One region of the Paenibacillus sp. IHBB 10380 genome, then DNA from elsewhere that is predicted to be linked to it. Evidence: riboswitches for the same ligand, from Rfam matches in the RefSeq annotation. Region 1 holds a riboswitch; each other region holds the start of a gene.
The links. Region 1 has a riboswitch for cyclic di-AMP ahead of UB51_RS23685 (APC family permease). Riboswitches for the same ligand answer to the same signal wherever they lie in the genome.
Positions count from the first base shown of each region.

Region 2: linked by a shared signal. The riboswitch ahead of UB51_RS07610 (3D domain-containing protein) and the one ahead of UB51_RS23685 (APC family permease) in region 1 are both predicted to bind cyclic di-AMP.
Region 3: linked by a shared signal. The riboswitch ahead of UB51_RS22590 (C40 family peptidase) and the one ahead of UB51_RS23685 (APC family permease) in region 1 are both predicted to bind cyclic di-AMP.
Region 4: linked by a shared signal. The riboswitch ahead of UB51_RS22245 (resuscitation-promoting factor) and the one ahead of UB51_RS23685 (APC family permease) in region 1 are both predicted to bind cyclic di-AMP.

Region 1 covers NZ_CP010976.1:5,218,411-5,222,651, forward strand. Annotated here, with positions in the region: gene UB51_RS23680 (hypothetical protein) at 1-811, opposite strand, end outside; cyclic di-AMP (ydaO/yuaA leader) riboswitch at 1,155-1,301, shown strand; gene UB51_RS23685 (APC family permease) at 1,421-3,238, shown strand; gene UB51_RS23690 (GTP-binding protein) at 3,397-4,241, shown strand, end outside.
Region 2 covers NZ_CP010976.1:1,780,758-1,784,998, reverse strand. Annotated here, with positions in the region: gene UB51_RS07620 (hypothetical protein) at 1-92, opposite strand, end outside; gene UB51_RS07615 (polysaccharide deacetylase family protein) at 245-1,069, shown strand; gene UB51_RS07610 (3D domain-containing protein) at 1,117-1,788, opposite strand; cyclic di-AMP (ydaO/yuaA leader) riboswitch at 1,788-1,965, opposite strand; gene ppk1 (polyphosphate kinase 1) at 2,180-4,241, shown strand, end outside; gene UB51_RS07600 (Ppx/GppA phosphatase family protein) at 4,239-4,241, opposite strand, start outside.
Region 3 covers NZ_CP010976.1:4,975,281-4,979,521, forward strand. Annotated here, with positions in the region: gene UB51_RS22570 (hypothetical protein) at 1-79, shown strand, start outside; gene UB51_RS22575 (4a-hydroxytetrahydrobiopterin dehydratase) at 227-559, shown strand; gene UB51_RS22580 (c-type cytochrome) at 626-982, opposite strand; gene UB51_RS22585 (GNAT family N-acetyltransferase) at 1,126-1,620, opposite strand; gene UB51_RS22590 (C40 family peptidase) at 1,856-2,323, opposite strand; cyclic di-AMP (ydaO/yuaA leader) riboswitch at 2,327-2,465, opposite strand; gene UB51_RS22595 (C40 family peptidase) at 2,741-3,208, opposite strand; cyclic di-AMP (ydaO/yuaA leader) riboswitch at 3,212-3,350, opposite strand; gene UB51_RS22605 (hypothetical protein) at 3,564-4,241, opposite strand, start outside.
Region 4 covers NZ_CP010976.1:4,904,582-4,908,822, reverse strand. Annotated here, with positions in the region: gene rsmA (16S rRNA (adenine(1518)-N(6)/adenine(1519)-N(6))-dimethyltransferase RsmA) at 1-559, opposite strand, end outside; gene rnmV (ribonuclease M5) at 565-1,107, opposite strand; gene UB51_RS22245 (resuscitation-promoting factor) at 1,230-2,381, opposite strand; cyclic di-AMP (ydaO/yuaA leader) riboswitch at 2,653-2,865, opposite strand; gene UB51_RS22240 (TatD family hydrolase) at 3,065-3,835, opposite strand; gene UB51_RS22235 (HD domain-containing protein) at 3,886-4,241, opposite strand, start outside.

The DNA.
Region 1 (4,241 bases):
GCTTGCGGCCAGCATCTAGTTTAGTTTGTGCTTGGTTGAATGTTTTCATATTAATTGTTTGAGTAGAAATGGATTTTTTTATTAGTGTAAGGCCTTCAAGCTGTAAAGAGGCTCCCTTGATAAAAGTAGCATGTATTTTCTTTAATTCGGTTTGGGAGGGTTTAATCTTTTTTAAACCTACAACGAATTTAGTGTAAGTAGGCACAATAGTATTGTTGAATGCTAGATAAGTCTTTTTTCGATTACTGGAAGTCATATAGTTATTTTGGTTATATGCGGCGATAGCTTTATCTTCTAATTTAGCTAACAATTCGACTTGATCTGCATAAAAAAGAAATGCTCCATATTCAGGATCGTACTCCCCCTGATCTTCCGTGTATGTATCGTCTTCAGAGTAATAATCTTCGTCGGTATCCTTATTGTTTGTAACGCTCTTTGAAGAATCCCCGACATTAAATTTGATTTTAATAGGTGTGTATCCTGGTGCATTTATGTTCACGTAAGTGCTTCCTGTACTAAGTGCAGTGACATCGAATTGAGTTAAAAAATCATCTGCTTTGACGATACGTGGATTCTCCACCGTTGAGTATAAGTCGGTAAACGTGATTTGCTTTATATCACAGGTTAAATCAATATGGCCTCTATCAGCATATTCAGGATTAGATGCCACAAATAGATCTTTCTTGTCTACAGAAACTGTACATACATCTTCAAGAGATCTTTGCTTTGCTGCTGAAGTCACAGTCGGGAATACAAGCGTGCTAATCAAGATGAAAGCTAGTAGTGCTGTTATAATTCTGTTCTTACTCACTTTTATACCATTCCTCCGTCGTTAAATTTGCGATTGTCATTTTTATGATCATCCGAGAATAAATGACTCTCTAAGATATTATCGGTAAAATCAACTTCATTTTTAATGCTTTTTTAATAAATTATCTATATTAGGGTAGAACTAAGAATAGATAACGCGATATCTATTGATTTAGACACTTTAGCTCATAAGAATTAGCTTTAAAGCGATAATAGTAGAGAATGAATGATATTCATGTAATACATGGTTGTTTCAGTCCAATTACATCCCTTTTTCTCCCTTTATGAAATTTTTTGGAATTTTACAGTTAGCTTCGGGCGCATTAGAATTAACTCTCGTGATAAGTTGAATAGCGCTGAATTTTCGTTAGGAAAAGCGGGGGAACCAACACTTTGGCATCATGCCAATGGGGTGAATCGTATTGTTTACGTAGGGCTATCCCACAGTCCGAATCCGACAGCTAACCTCGTAAGCTTGGGTGGTTACATGACCGATTGTTAGACATGCAGATTTCTGTATGTTTTTTTAAAGGGCAAAACCCGCAAGATAACCTTTTTAATTAGCGCACGGCATTGCTGATTCTACTTGGAAAAGAAGGGGTTTAACGATATGGTCAGCAAAGTAAAAAGATTATTAATCGGTCGTCCAATGAAATCAAATGAGCTTGATTCTGAGAAATTAAGCAAGTTCAAGGCACTTGCGGTGCTCTCTTCAGATGCACTATCATCGGTCGCTTATGGTACGGAACAAATTCTGATCGTGTTGATGGCGGCTGGGTTTACCGCCGTGTGGTATTCGCTCCCCATTTCATTAGCTGTACTTGGCCTACTAGCTATTCTTATTCTCTCTTACCGTCAGACGATCTTCTCCTATCCCATGGGCGGGGGAGCCTATATCGTTGCAAAAGATAATTTAGGAGTATCCACGGGGCTAATGGCTGGTGGTTCACTACTTGTGGATTACATTCTAACGGTTGCCGTCAGTGCATCGGCTGGGACGGACGCGCTGACCTCTGCATTTCCACAGCTTCATGATCATAATGTGCTTATCGCAATAACGGTCATAGTACTGTTAACGATTGTTAATCTACGAGGAGTCACGGAAGCGGCCTCTTTCATTGCTTTTCCGGTTTATCTGTTTGTGGTGTCTATCTTTGTCTTGATTATCTCGGGGTTGTTCAAATATGCAACGGGTAGTATTCATACAGATATTCCCGAGATTGGGGCCACTGTATCGAATATGAGTTTGTTTCTACTATTGAAGGCATTCAGCTCGGGCTGTTCTGCGTTAACTGGTGTTGAAGCCGTATCGAATGCTATTCCGAATTTCAAGCAACCTTCAGATCGTAATGCAGCTAAGACGTTAGTTATGATGGGGCTCATATTAGGTGCGATGTTTACCGGCATTAGTCTACTTGCTTACTGGTACGGGGTTACACCTAATCCGAAGGCGACCATCGTCTCCCAAATTGCTGAGTCCGTATTCGGACGTGGAGGACTCTATTTTGCAATCCAAGGTGTCACAGCACTGATTCTATTTCTAGCAGCGAATACGGCGTATTCAGCATTTCCATTGCTTGCCTTTATGCTCGCAAAGGATAAGTTTATGCCACATATGTTTATGGTCCGCGGGGATCGGTTGGGATTCTCTAATGGCATCATTATTCTAGGAGTATTGTCCTCTGTTCTGGTCGCAGCATTTCATGGGAACACAGAAGGACTAATTCCTTTATATGCGGTGGGTGTGTTTATACCCTTTACGCTGTCTCAGTTAGGCATGATGATTCGTTGGTACAAAAGCAAGCCACCCGGTTGGGGGCTACGATTTACGATTAATACAATCGGTATGCTTACGACACTAACCATCACACTCATTTTTGTTTTTACGAAATTCTCGCACGTTTGGATGGTGTTTATTTTCCTACCGCTTGTTATGGTTCTTTTCAAGCGAATCCATCGTCATTATGTAAATACGGCTGATCAGCTACGCATCCAGTTGGATATAGATAAACCGGTTATTAAAGGGAGTACCTTTTTAGTACCCGTCTCGGGGGTTACTCGCGTTGTGCTTAACTCGATAAGTTATGCTCGCTCGATGTCAGACAATGTGGTTGCAGTCTATATTGGTTTTGATGAAGAAGAAATACAGAAGATGGAGCAGAAGTGGGCGGAATGGAATCCAGGTGTACGATTGATTGTCCTTCGTTCACGATATCGGAGTGTGATACGTCCGTTGTTGAAATTCATTGAGACGATTGAATGGAAAACAGCGGCAACAGATCATATTACGATTGTCATTCCTCAATTTATTACGAAGCATTGGTGGCAGAACATTCTACACAATCAATCCAGTCTGCTGATTCGCACATTCCTGATTAATCAGAAGGATATCGTCATTACTACAGTTCCGTACCATCTAAATAAATAATAATTGGCTCATTTGAACTCCCAACCGTACGGTTGGGAGTTTTTCCTGTTTTTTTACAGGATTCATGTTCACTAGTTGACAAATGCAACAAGGAATTATATATTATATTTTATTAAATCGTAATGATTACTATTAAGTAAAAATAAAAGGAGAAATTCATGAATACTACAAAAATTCCCGTGACTGTCCTCTGCGGATATTTAGGTTCTGGTAAGACGACTGTACTTAATCATGTCCTTCATAATCGAGAGGGTTTAAAAGTAGCTGTCATTGTTAACGATATGAGTCAGGTTAATATGGATGCCAATCTTGTGAAGGGTGAGGCGATGTTATCGCGTACTGAGGAAAAGTTGGTAGAGATGTCTAACGGTTGCATCTGCTGTACGTTACGTGAGGATTTGTTAAAAGAAGTAAAGACTTTAGCAGAGGAAGGCAGGTTTGATTATATATTGATTGAATCTACGGGTATTAGCGAGCCTGTACCCATTGCCCAGACGTTCTCTTACGCCGACGAATTATCAGGGATTGACCTGACTCAGTATGCTAAGTTGGATTGTATGGTTACGGTTGTTGATGCTAATCGATTCTGGCATGATTTCGCATCGGGAGAAAGTCTATTGGATCGAAATGAAGCGACGGGAGAAGATGATACTCGAGATGTCGTAGATTTGTTAATTGATCAAATAGAGACTTGTGATGTTTTGTTGCTTAACAAGTGTGACTTGGTCGAGGAAAGCGAATTGAATAAGTTGGAAGGTATCATACGAAAGCTACAGCCTGATGCCAAAATTATACGTACAGTTCAAGGTTGGATTAGCCCATCGGAAATTTTGAATACGAACTTATTTGATTTTGATAAGGCGAGTCAGGCACCGGGATGGATTCAAGAGCTACAACAAGAGAATCATATTCCTGAAACAGATGAGTATGGTATTAGTTCCTTTGTATATCGGCGTATCCAACCTTTTCATCCACAAAGATTGGCAGACTTCATGTCTGATTG
Region 2 (4,241 bases), 2.3 Mb from region 1:
ACATTCCCACTCGATTTCCTAGTTCTTAACGCAACGAAGGACATGATCAGTACAACAATGAACGCAATGATCACTAACAAGAATAACTTCACTGAATACCTCCCCCTAATTATTATTATATCATCTAACTTTATGAAATAAATAAAGACCTATTCAAATGTATAAGCATAATTGACGCCTCCTTAGGAAATAACAAAAGAGATATTGTCTTACCAAACTTACATAACAAAGGAGATCATCATTTATGCTTAGGAGGTTATTTATTTGTATAGTTCTTCTTCTTTCTATGTGCGAAGTGACTTTAGCAAAACCGACTTTACATATTTCCGAGCCAACTGTATCACAAGAAAGACCTCCCACTTCAGTACCTGTAAACTCTGATCGTGATAAAAAGTCAGCTAGAGATAAAAAAATATCATCCTTAGGACAGCTATATCATAAATACCCCGAGACGATCAAAACAAAGGGCGCAAGAACCAAACAAATCGCACTTACTTTTGACGATGCTCCAGATCCAAGGTTTACAGGGAAAGTGTTGGATGTGTTAGCCAAGTACCATGTGAAGGCAACTTTTTTTGTCATTGGTGAACGAGCAAAGCGGTATCCAGGGATTGTGGCTCGAATGAATCGAGAAGGCCATATTATAGGTAACCATTCTTATAACCACCCTCAATTCAGTAAACTATCGTTCGATAGCTTTCAAGATCAGATTCTAAAAACAGAACACATTATCAAACATATTACAGGATACAGCCCTAGGTTTATCAGACCACCCTACGGTGATATCACAGAATCTCAGCTGAAATGGGCAAAAAAAAACGGGTATAAAGTGATTAACTGGAACGTAGATTCCTTAGATTGGAAAGGTCTCGACAAAGAACAAGTCAAGAAAAACATACTGTCCTCTGTAGGTCCTGGTTCTATTATTCTCCAGCATGCTGGTGGTGGAGTAGGTTCTAATCTAAACGGTAGCATTGAAGCTCTTCCTGAGATCATTGAGACATTAAAAAATAAAGGCTATACGTTTGTTACCGTGGCTGAGATGCTTCATATCCCGATGAACAAGTAAAAAGAACCCTCTCGAAAGATCGAGAAAGGCTCTTCTGAATTAAGTTTTTATTTAATGAGATACAGCTCAATTTCCTGGTATCCAAAATCACGTACAGAAGCTTGGCTTCCGGGAATAAAAATATCAATTCGATGGCCTTTTATAGCAGAGCCAATGTCTCTTGCTGTAGCCACAAACGCTTGTTTAGGAAGACCTGAATGACTATGTCCCGTTACTAGCACTTTCGTACCTAAAGGAATAATACTTGGATCTACAGCTATAGTACCAAGTTCTAGTGGATTACCAAAATAATCAACTGCGCCCCACTTCCCATTCTCACTTACAGCAGCAGAATATGCAGATGCTTTCACATCGATCGTCTTAGAATAGTTAAATACTTTGCCCCATGCTTCAACCTTACGATCTTCGGGTATGACGTTAAGAACGCCTGTTGTATTTGTAGTAGCTTGTTTCGCTGTGATTGGAGTCGCGGCAGAAGCAACAGCCTGAGTAGATGTTGGAATGTTGAGATTCATGCCTCCATAAATATTCGTGGCACTCACCTTAGGATTGGCTTTAATCACTTTATTCATGTCTACACCGTATTCCCTAGCAACACTATAAAAAGTATCTCCATCGGTTGCAACATGAATCTTATCCGCATGAACCGGAGCGGCTTGCACAGCTAGTGTAATGCCTATAATGGCTGTCATAATTTTGATTGTATTAAATTTCTTCATATTTCCTCCTTATATGCCTGCGGAGTTAGTTGTCGGGTTTGGGTAAGGAAGTTTACCCTACACGCACTATGCGCGATTCACCCCAAGGATACAGGTAACGATGTATCATCGTCCTATGCTCCATCAATAAGTCCCCCACACTTTTTTGTAATCAAAAAGTTTTGGCATGTATGAATATATCACAACTTTGTAACTATTACACATGAAATTGTTACCATTTTGATGTTTTTATGATTTTTATTATTTTTGAAGTGACTATTTCATACACTAAAAGGAGTACTTTACACAGCGTTAATCATATTTAACATTGATTTTACAATTGTGATACCAAAATATAGTAGAATAATATAGATACTAAAAAAAACATATGAATGAACCTGTTGGAGGCACTATGATGGAAGACCTAAAAACGATAAACCGCACAACAACGTCCGTCTACTTAAACCGTGATTTAAGCTGGGTTGAATTTAACTGGCGTGTTCTTCAAGAAGCACAGGATGCTGATCATCCGCTTCTGGAAAGAGCTAAATTTCTAGCTATCGTATCCACTAACTTAGATGAGTTCATGAGTGTTCGAGTCGCAGGTATTCAAGATCAGATTAGGGCAGGTTATACCAAGAAGGATTTTACAGGTTACACCCCTTCAGGATTATACAAACGCCTAATGAAACGGATATCCAAAATGATTAGCGAGCAATACCGAACTTTTCGTGATATTTCTAGACAATTAAACAAAGAAGGCATTGTTTTTTCTAGCTATGAAGATTTGAATATCGCCCAGAAACAGGCCATGGAACATTATTATCAAGATATTATTTTCCCTGTGTTAACACCCATGGCAGTTGACCAGAGCCGACCTTTCCCGCTCGTTCACAGCCAGTATGTATATTTGTCCGTTGTGCTTAATCGAAAGGATAGCTTGGAAGAGGATCCCTATTTCGCAATCTTACAAATTCCATCTAACCTTGCTAGATGTATTCCACTTCCCCATCGTACAAACAGCAAGAAGCGCCAGTTTATTTTTATAGAAGAGGTTATTAAACAGCATATTCATACCTTGTTCAGTGGATATGAGCCTGTCGCTGTTCACGAGTTCCGAATCACTCGTAATTCCGATCTCACGATAGATGAGGAAGGTGCGGAAGACTTGCTGGAGGAGATCGAAAAAGAACTCCGTAAACGAAGATGGGGAGCTCCAGTCCGGGTGGAGGTTCAAAAAGGGATACATCCTTATGCACTAAGTCAATTACAAACAGAATTCGAAATCACTGATTTCATATTTGATATTGAAGGTCCTTTAGATCTAAGCTTTCTCCGTAATTTCGCGGGATCTTTGAAGGGGTATCCCAAATTAAGTTATGCACCGATCGAACCTGTGTATCCGCTGGAATTCGACGAGAATGAAGACTTTTTCGAAGTGTTACACGAACGTGATGTGCTTGTGTATCATCCTTATGAATCTTTCGACTCGGTGACCGATTTCATTATTCAAGCTTCTGAGGATGAGCATGTCATGGCAATCAAGATGACCCTGTATCGTGTGAGCGGTAACTCTCCCTTGATTCAAGCTCTAGCCTTCGCTGCTGAATCAGGCAAGCAGGTTACCGTCGTAGTGGAGCTAAGGGCGAGATTCGATGAAGAACGGAATATCGCATGGGCACGCAAACTTGAGAAATCAGGCTGTCATGTCGTATATGGTTTAGTGGGTCTAAAAACGCACGCCAAAGTCACACTCGTCGTCCGTCAGGAAGGCAGTGAATTACGTAGATATGTGCATGTAGGTACAGGAAATTATAATGACAGTACCGCTAAGGTATACACGGATTTAAGTCTGTTTACATCCAATCATCTTATCGGTCTGGACGCTTCTGAATTATTTAATCAAATTACAGGCTACTCAACCAATCATGAATGGGATGCCATAACAGTAGCACCGTCTAACATGAGTAATAGCCTCTCCATGCTTATGCAGAGAGAATCCAAGCACGCAGCAGCAGGAAGGCCTGCAAAAATTATTGCGAAGATGAACTCATTATCTAATCAGGAAATGATTGACGAACTGTGTGGCGCATCGCAAGCTGGTGTTCAAATTGATCTGATTATACGTGGGGTATGCTGTCTTCGTCCCGGAGTTCCTAATTTAAGTGAGCGAATTACAGTTCGGAGTATTGTAGACCGATTTCTCGAACATACGAGAATATATTATTTCGAGAACGGTGGCAATCCCGAAATATGGATTTCTAGCGCAGATTGGATGACACGAAATTTGACTAGACGTATTGAGTTGATGTGTCCTGTGTATGATGAGCATATTCGTAATTTGATCGTCCAAATTCTTGACCTGTCGCTTAAGGATAATGTGAAGGCTAGATTTCTTCAAAACAATGGGAATTATGAGTTCGCAGATGAAAAACTGGCTCCCTTTAGGAGCCAGTTCGAAGCATTGAATGTTA
Region 3 (4,241 bases), 240 kb from region 1:
AGTGATCTATGATCGTGATATCCACAGAATTAATGTTTTGATAGGTGAAGAGGAAATTACTTTTGTTTCTTTGATTTAATTCCTAGTAGTTGATTCTATATCGATGCTAAGAAGGCATGTATGAATGAATGAATCGTTAAGAGAATATACTGTCAGAAGGTTATTTCAGTAATCGTCGAACGAACTTAAGTTAGATTGAAGTTAGTCGGAAGAGGAGGAAATAAACATGGCATATATGAAGGAAGACATTGAAGTATATCTAAGTAAATTAGATGGATGGGAGTTGGAGGAGGAGCGGTGGCTTGTACGCAAATACGTTTTCTCGAGTTTTATGAAGGGAATCGCATTTGTGGACGAAGTTGCGACCATATCCGAAGCGTTTGATCATCATCCATTAATTCATATTGACTATACCACAGTCATGTTACGTCTCACCTCTTGGAGTGAAGGGGCGCTGACTGCTCTCGATTTCAAAGCTGCGCAACAATATAATGAATCTTTTGAGAAAATGTGTGGTAGTGAAAGAGTGAGAGAAGAAGGCAAGCAGAGGAAAAGATAGTTAAATATCAGAAACGGGCATCATTCCTATTGGAGTGATGCCCGTTTCTGATATGCTGTCAACGATTTACTTTTTCTCAGATAACCAAAGGGCGACGTTAGCAATTTCTTCATCTTTTAATTGACCTTTAAAAGCCGGCATAATTCCGCTACCTTTGGAAACGATGTTATAAATCTGTTCCGCCGACATTGTAGCCCCAATGTTCTGTAAGTTCGGTCCTACTGCACCCTCTAGTTGATCGCCATGACAGCTGATACAGTTGGCTTTAACCAGTGTTTCAGCAGCTCCAGCATCTAAGGTAACTGCGGGCATACTTGGTTTTTCTTCTTCCGCTACTTCTTCTTTACCTGGCAATGTAAACATAAGTACCAGGGCTATTGTACACGCTGCGAAAAACAAACCGCTCATGATCCATTTTTGCATAATTATTCGTCCCTTTCTATTTAAGCTAATGTACTTATTATAACGGAACAAACTCTTAGAGCATAGCATTTGTGACAAAAAATAAACAAATATATTGTTAATTTTATCAAAAAACTCACAGAGTAGTGCTATTTATCATATGATTAGGTGTTATCTTGCTGATAGACCATACAGTAGAAGTCTTTATTACCATCAGGAGTAAGTCGTTCGTAACAATCAGTAATGATGAAGTTGGATTTGGCATAGGCTTGAATAGCGCGTTTATTCCAAGTAAGTACTTCTAGATCTATTTCATTCTGGGGCTCTCGTAACAATGCCGTATGAACAATGGATTGCACAAAAGATTTACCCCTTCCTTGGCCACACAAATCAGGGTGCATACAGATGCCTAAACGCGTTACTCCCTCTAATGGAAAGAACTGTGCAAATCCACATAACTCCCCAGACTTGTTCATAACGGATACATATTGAGCTGTTCTGAGAAGAGGGTCCCCGAACTCAATACCAAGCTTCTCCATTTGTTCCCAAGGCATCCAACCATATATGTTGTAAGGTGGGGCGAACTTCCAATCACAAATAGCTTGGGCATGGCTTATCTCCATAGGAAGAACAATGAAATCTTCATCTTTATTGCTCATGTTAGGCTCTCCTTTGCTCTCAGATAAATTTGGTTATCATCGTTGAAACACATGTGATATGTATTTACGGGAAGTAGGTGCTTAGTTCTCAAATAGCAGGATAATAAAGAGTAAGCTCAATCAAAGTATGCAATGATAAGCATTAAAAGATGCACATATGAGAAGACACAAAAAACCCGAGAGTTGAGATTCGGTAAAAATCTCAACTCTCGGGCGGTAAGGTCAAATGAATGATTTAATCAATCGCAACGGCTTCATATGTATCAGTACTCATAATTCTCTTGGCACCGATGTAGCGGGAAACGTAGTAGCTTTCGCTAAGTGAGTTAATAATTACACCATTAGAAGAAGAGGCATGTGCGAATTTACCATCACCAACATAAATTCCAACGTGTGAAACGCCTTTTCCACTCGTGTTAAAGAATACTAGATCGCCTTCACGTAAATCACTACGATCTACAGCAGTACCCATACCGAATTGTGAACCAGATTGATGTGGCAAATTGATACCTAGTTTCTCAAAAATATACATTGTAAATCCGGAGCAATCGAAGCCGCTTGTGCTGACCCCGCCGTTTTTATAACTGGTTCCAAGTGTTGGAGCAATCGCTGTATCCATTTTAGAGTCTGCGAAAGCGCTTCCTGTTCCAATAGTAAATAATAAGGCCAAACCCATAAATGAAGATACTAATTTCTTATTCAACAATATGATTCCTCCTGGTGCCTGCGAGGTTAGCTTAAGGATTCGGTTGAAGGTCCCCTATGATCCCTTTGATGCAAGATCAATTCACCCACTACTGGTTCCCCCGCTTCCCGACTTTACGGGAATTCGGCTGATTGGTTAACGCTATATTGATAGAACGTATACATCAATAATAAGTTGTTACAACACTTATTACAAAGTTGTTACTAAAAACTAACTGGGACTATTGTAACAAAGGATTAATAGTTTGGCAATTGTTTCTATCAATAATATTAAAAAAAATTATGGATTAGTTAAAAAAAATGAAACCTTTTTGTGATTTATTACGTCTATAGTATGAAATAAAAGAAAAACCCACTCATAAGATTTCGGCAAAAATCTTATGAGCAGGCTATGAGCAGGCTTAGTTATAAAGATTTAGTTATACGCGGTAGCTTGATACTTAGCTGTACTCATCACACGTTTAGCGCCAACGTAGCGTTTGGAGTAATAGCTTTCATTGAGAGAGCTAACGATCACCCCACGTGAAGTAGATGCATGTGCGAATTTACCATTACCAACAAATATCCCAACATGGGATACACCATTTCCAAAGGTATTAAAGAAGACAAGGTCTCCAGGTCTCATCGCATTACGTGACACAGAATCACCTATCTGATACTGTGATGAGGACTGACGAGGAAGAGTGACACCTAGTTTTTGAAATACGTATTTGGTAAATCCAGAGCAGTCAAATCCATTGGTGGATGTTCCAGCGGTCTTGTAACTAACCCCGATAGTAGGATGAATAACTGAGTCCAGTTTCGAGTCTGCAAATACGCTTCCAGTTCCAATGGTTAGTGCAAGTGCCACGCTCAGTGCTACGGCGGATAATTTCTTCTTCAATACATATTCCCCTTCCAATGCCTGCGAGGTTAGCTTAAGGATTCGGTTGAAGGTCCCCTATGATCCCTCTAATGCGAGATCAATTCACCCATATCATGGTTCCCCCGCTCCCTGGTGCCAAGGAATTTGGCTTTTATCGTGCACCTGAAAGTGACAGTCGTATACAATAATAATGTCGTAAAGATTACAAAGTTGTTACTAAAAACTAACTGGGATTATTTTAACAGAGGATGTATGGTTTTGCAAACGTTTAAAGCAAAGTATACAGGAAAAACCCCGCCCTTTTTCTCAAAAATGGGTGGGGTTTTTCCTGTATCAAGGCATTACAGTGATGACAAAAATTTAATAATTTATTTTATGAAGATTTGAACCTCTTGGTATACCATAAGTCAAACTGTGCTGTGATCCCCCATAATTTAAACAGACAGGATATGAAATGATAAGCTTGTTGAACAATAAGGCCAAGTAATCCAGTCCACCAAAGGGACACACCCGTGAATAGGCTGAACAGTAACAAGCAACTAAGCCCTAGAATGAGTGAAATACCCATAACAGACATCACATAACGAAGACATATCATCATGGAGGAGAGGATCCCTGCGAGGCCTGTTGCGCCAAATTGCATGTAGAGAATCAATTGATGGATGATATAACGGTATACATACCAAGCGAGAACATATGGCACAGTTTGTAGCCATATAGAAGGAGATATAACTGCTGTGAGTGCCATATTATATAATTTTGGAATGAGCCAATAAGCTGGAGCTAATACAAGTCCGATCTCTATCCAATATAGCAGCGTCATTGGTTTCCAGAGTTTACGTATACCCTCAAAAAAGAAAAGTCCTCGTTCTCCTAATCTTTCTTGATGAAGACCATAAATAATTCCTGCATGAATAAGTGGGGTAACAATCATGCGTAATAGTAGCACAGCTAACAACATCCATAGAAAGGAGTGGACGGTCTGACTGTTTGTTAAACTTAATTGTCCTTCTACATAGAAGAGAATCTGACTTAACTCATTCGGAGGTGG
Region 4 (4,241 bases), 310 kb from region 1:
CAGGCTCACTGTAATATTGAACCGCAATACTAAGACTGCCATACTCCTTACTCCCTGGAGAAGCAGCCATTCGCTCAGCAACTTCCTTCTGAATCATGACAACGATATGCTCTAGAGGCAACTTTCCCTCGAGTAGTTTCATCAAGATCGGGGTAGTAACATAGTAAGGTAAGTTAGCAACTACGCTCACCTTGGACACCTCGCTGAATTGAGTCTGGAACAATTCCTGTAAGTCCACTTCCAGTACATCGGCCTGCTGTACCTGAACATGCGGATAGGGTTCCAGCACTTCCTGCAAGATGGGAATAAGACGGCGATCAATTTCCACTGCAGTAACCGTGCCTGCTACCTGTGCCAGCTTTTCCGTAAGTGCTCCAATACCAGGACCAATCTCTAAAGCCCCTTTAGTGGAGTCTAGTTCTGCCGCATTTACAATTTTAGTTAATATATTTTGATCAATCAGGAAATTCTGACCCAAGCTTTTCTTAAAAGAAAACCCATGCCGCCGAATGATCTCTTTTGTTCGCCGTGGTGTAGCGATATCATCTATACCATTCATATGATTTAACCTCCCTCTTCTATTTGGGCGAGGGCACACACAAATTCATCGCGCGTAATCTGAAACATAGCTAAGCGCTTAAGAAATTGCTTGCCGTTACAATACCCAATCCCGAGAATGTTGCCCATAGCCATCCTGCGTGCGGATGCTTCGGGATGAACAAGTAGACCTGCTTGTACTAGATCCTCCATATCAATTAAGCTCTCTGCGCCCTCATATGAGGTATGTACTCGAGCTAATGCATGCTGTATGGCTGCAGGTGAGGCATTCTCAACCCCAATATCACCTTTTTTTGTCGCCTCAGCTTCAGGAATGAATGCATGCTTGCATCCAGGCACCTTCGCCGTAATAATTTTGCGAATACGCTCTCCCGCGTGATCCGGATCTGTTAATACAATAACGCCCCTACGCTCTTGCGCTAGAGCAATTCGTTGTAGAATACGGGCATTTATAGCTGAACCACCCGTCTCAATAGTATCTGCATCTACCGCTCTTTTAATAGCTGTTGTATCATCGCGACCTTCCACAACGATAATTTCTTTAATCATTCGAATATTCCTCCCTGGACAAGACAACAACAAAAAGAAGAGGAATACACCTCTTCTTAGCATGACATAACAATGACCTTAATATTATAGCATTAGAAAGCTGTTGTAAAACCTAAAGCAGATTAGTTAAGCTCTGGCTTTACAGGTCCGATCACATATACTGTTCTTCCTGATTTACGACCGAAGTTACGTGCATTCTGTAGAGAATCAAAGTACATATCGATCTTATTTCCATTGATGGCACCGCCCGTATCTTCTGCACGGCGGAAGCCCATACCTTCAATGTAAACCCACCAACCTAATGGAATCACATTAGGATCAACAGCAATTGTACGTCCTTCCGTTACACGAGTGCCCGAAGCAGTACGTGTACCAATCCCAGGCTCCTGTGATGAATAGGCAGTCATAGATACATTATTTAGTACTTTCTTGTAAGTAAAATCTACACCAGCCTTACTTACCTGATTGTTGGAGCTAACTTTGGTTATTGAACTCTTAGAATTAACCTTAGCTTGAGCCACAACTGCTTTAGGAGCTTCTACCTTCGTTCCTACCGCAATCACTTTATGCTGTGTCTTGGCCTGTACTTCTTTGCCTATCATACGCATAGACACCAGTTTGCCGTCTTGGTATATTTTCTCGATATTTTGAATGATCGTTCCGGTTTGCCCCTTCTGTACCACTTTGATATTGCCCTTCAAGACCGTTGCATCTGCTGTTTTAATAGTCCGAAAAGGTACTTTCTCTGTGCGTTGTACAGTCTGTTTGTTGATCCGAACGATCTTAATGTTCATATTATCTGTGACCGATGAGGTCAGAGAAGGAAATATTTTATCATCGCTCTCTAGTGAAAGTCCTAATTCATTCATAGCACCGTTCACTGTGCTCTTAGTTGTAAATCTAGTCTTCGTTCGACCATCTGCTGTCACTTGAATCTTAACTGCACGGGAAATTACTATTTTATCCCCGTCTACAAGTGAACCGTTCAAAGGCATGGAAACTTGATCTTCTGGCTTCAGTACTATAGCCTCTTCATCCAGCATTTCCTGAAGTATTGTCCGACTTGTTTCCACCGCTTTAACTTGACCATCTACCACCAGATACACTTGTTTGCGCGCTTGAAAACTAACAAGCAGCAAAATCATAAGAGTGATCGCGATTGAAATAATAGCTGCAAGTGAGATCTTACTTAAATACTCATGCCTCCATCGCAATGCGTAAGTCATGCTGGATGATGGTGAATCATGGGTTTCTTCTTGTTGAAAACCGCCCACTTTCCGATCCTCCTTCATAGCCTCGCCGTCTAAGATAACGCATGATTGTAATTGACGTGACTATATTTAAATTTTTACAGGACTCTTAACATAAAATACTGTCCTGCATCATGTACCCGTCTGCCCGACATGTTTGTCACCCCCTGTTAAACAACAGTATGATGACATCATTACCTTTATTCTAAAACAAAAGAAGCCAAAAGAAAGAGTTAGAGGAACTCTTTCGTGGCTTCCGCAATTGTTAGAACAATGGGAAATGTATGCACGAGGTTGCCTCTCTTCATAACGCTTACGAGGTTAGCTGTCGGGTTTGGACGAAAGAGAGCCGCCCTATCTTAGGTCATCCGCTCATGGCGCACGCCCTCAAATTCACCCCTAGACCCTAGTAAAGAAATCATATATGCCATCAACACAATTTTGTGAAGTATCTGGTCATATTGGTTTCCCCGTTCTCTTATACAAAGAGATTCAGCGAGACTGGTTCAGGAAATATTGCTGTTCTAATACAGAGCAGCTCATACCACTGAAAAGATGATATCCTGTTTACATGCATGTTGTAAAGGAGTAATCAACCACGTAAATCTGAATAAATGGTTAAAATAATGTAATATTCTCGCTTAATATGGTTAAAAAACCTTAATCATTCGCTTTTACTCGTTTTTACACCTGTTTTTCTCCATTTCTTACAAAATTCCAAATCGTTCCAGTGCGTTTCGGGTAGTTATTTGGGCCAACTCTTCGATGTCAACCCCTTTAATTTGGGCTGCAGCCTCTGCAACTAATCTTACATGCGCAGATTCATTTCTCTTTCCACGAAATGGATGCGGCGTCAAATACGGGGAGTCCGTTTCGATCAATAATCGATCCATAGGCACCTGTTGTAAGACCTCTTTTGGCTGCTTCGCATTCTTGAACGTAATCGGTCCGCCGAAGGATAAATGAAATCCCATATCCAAGCAACTTTTAGCAGTTTCCCAGCTACCTGAATAAGAATGCATAACACCACCAACTTCACTTGCCTTCTCCTCACGCAAAATTCTGACGACATCTTCGTGAGCATCCCGATTATGAATGACAATCGGCATATTAAGCTCCCGAGCTAGTCCGATTTGCTGACGAAATACACGGTGCTGAACATCCTTGGGAGAGGTATCCCAATAATAATCAAGACCAATTTCGCCGATGGCCACCACTTTATCGTGTTTGCATAAGGATGCAATCCACGCCATGTCTTCTTCCTTCATGGTAATGGCATCTTGAGGATGCCAGCCCACTGCCGCATAAATGAAATCATATTGCTCAGCCAATTTCATTGTCGTAGGAATGGTTTCTCGATTAAACCCTACGTTAATCATTTTGCTTACTCCCGCTTCTAACGCACTCGCTATGACCTCTTCGCGGTCTTCGTCGAATTGCGGTGCATCGAGATGCGTGTGTGTATCAAATAACATCATTCTAAAAAACTCCCTTCTTGTCGATCACTTGATGATTAATAAATATAATATTATGACTTGAATATACGAGCAACCGCAGGTGAGAACATGGGTAATGCCGCTTTAAGCTTCTCTTCTGGATAATAGAGGTGTTTGTTCCCCCGATGCAGTCCACTTATAGAACGTACAATATCCGACACTTCAGAAATTTCCAGTAACCGTTCTTGTCGATCCAATAGCAAAATTTGTTTCTGACTAGCCTCGTCGCCCGGATGAAAAACATCATAAGGGAGATCCGTGGGGAAATCACTTTCGAGATCATAATCGGGATTTAAACCTGCTTTTTGAAATTCCAGCTTAATTTCACTCATCATATCCTTATCCAAAGTTTCCAATTCCACATATTTATAAAGCCTGCGGTTTATAA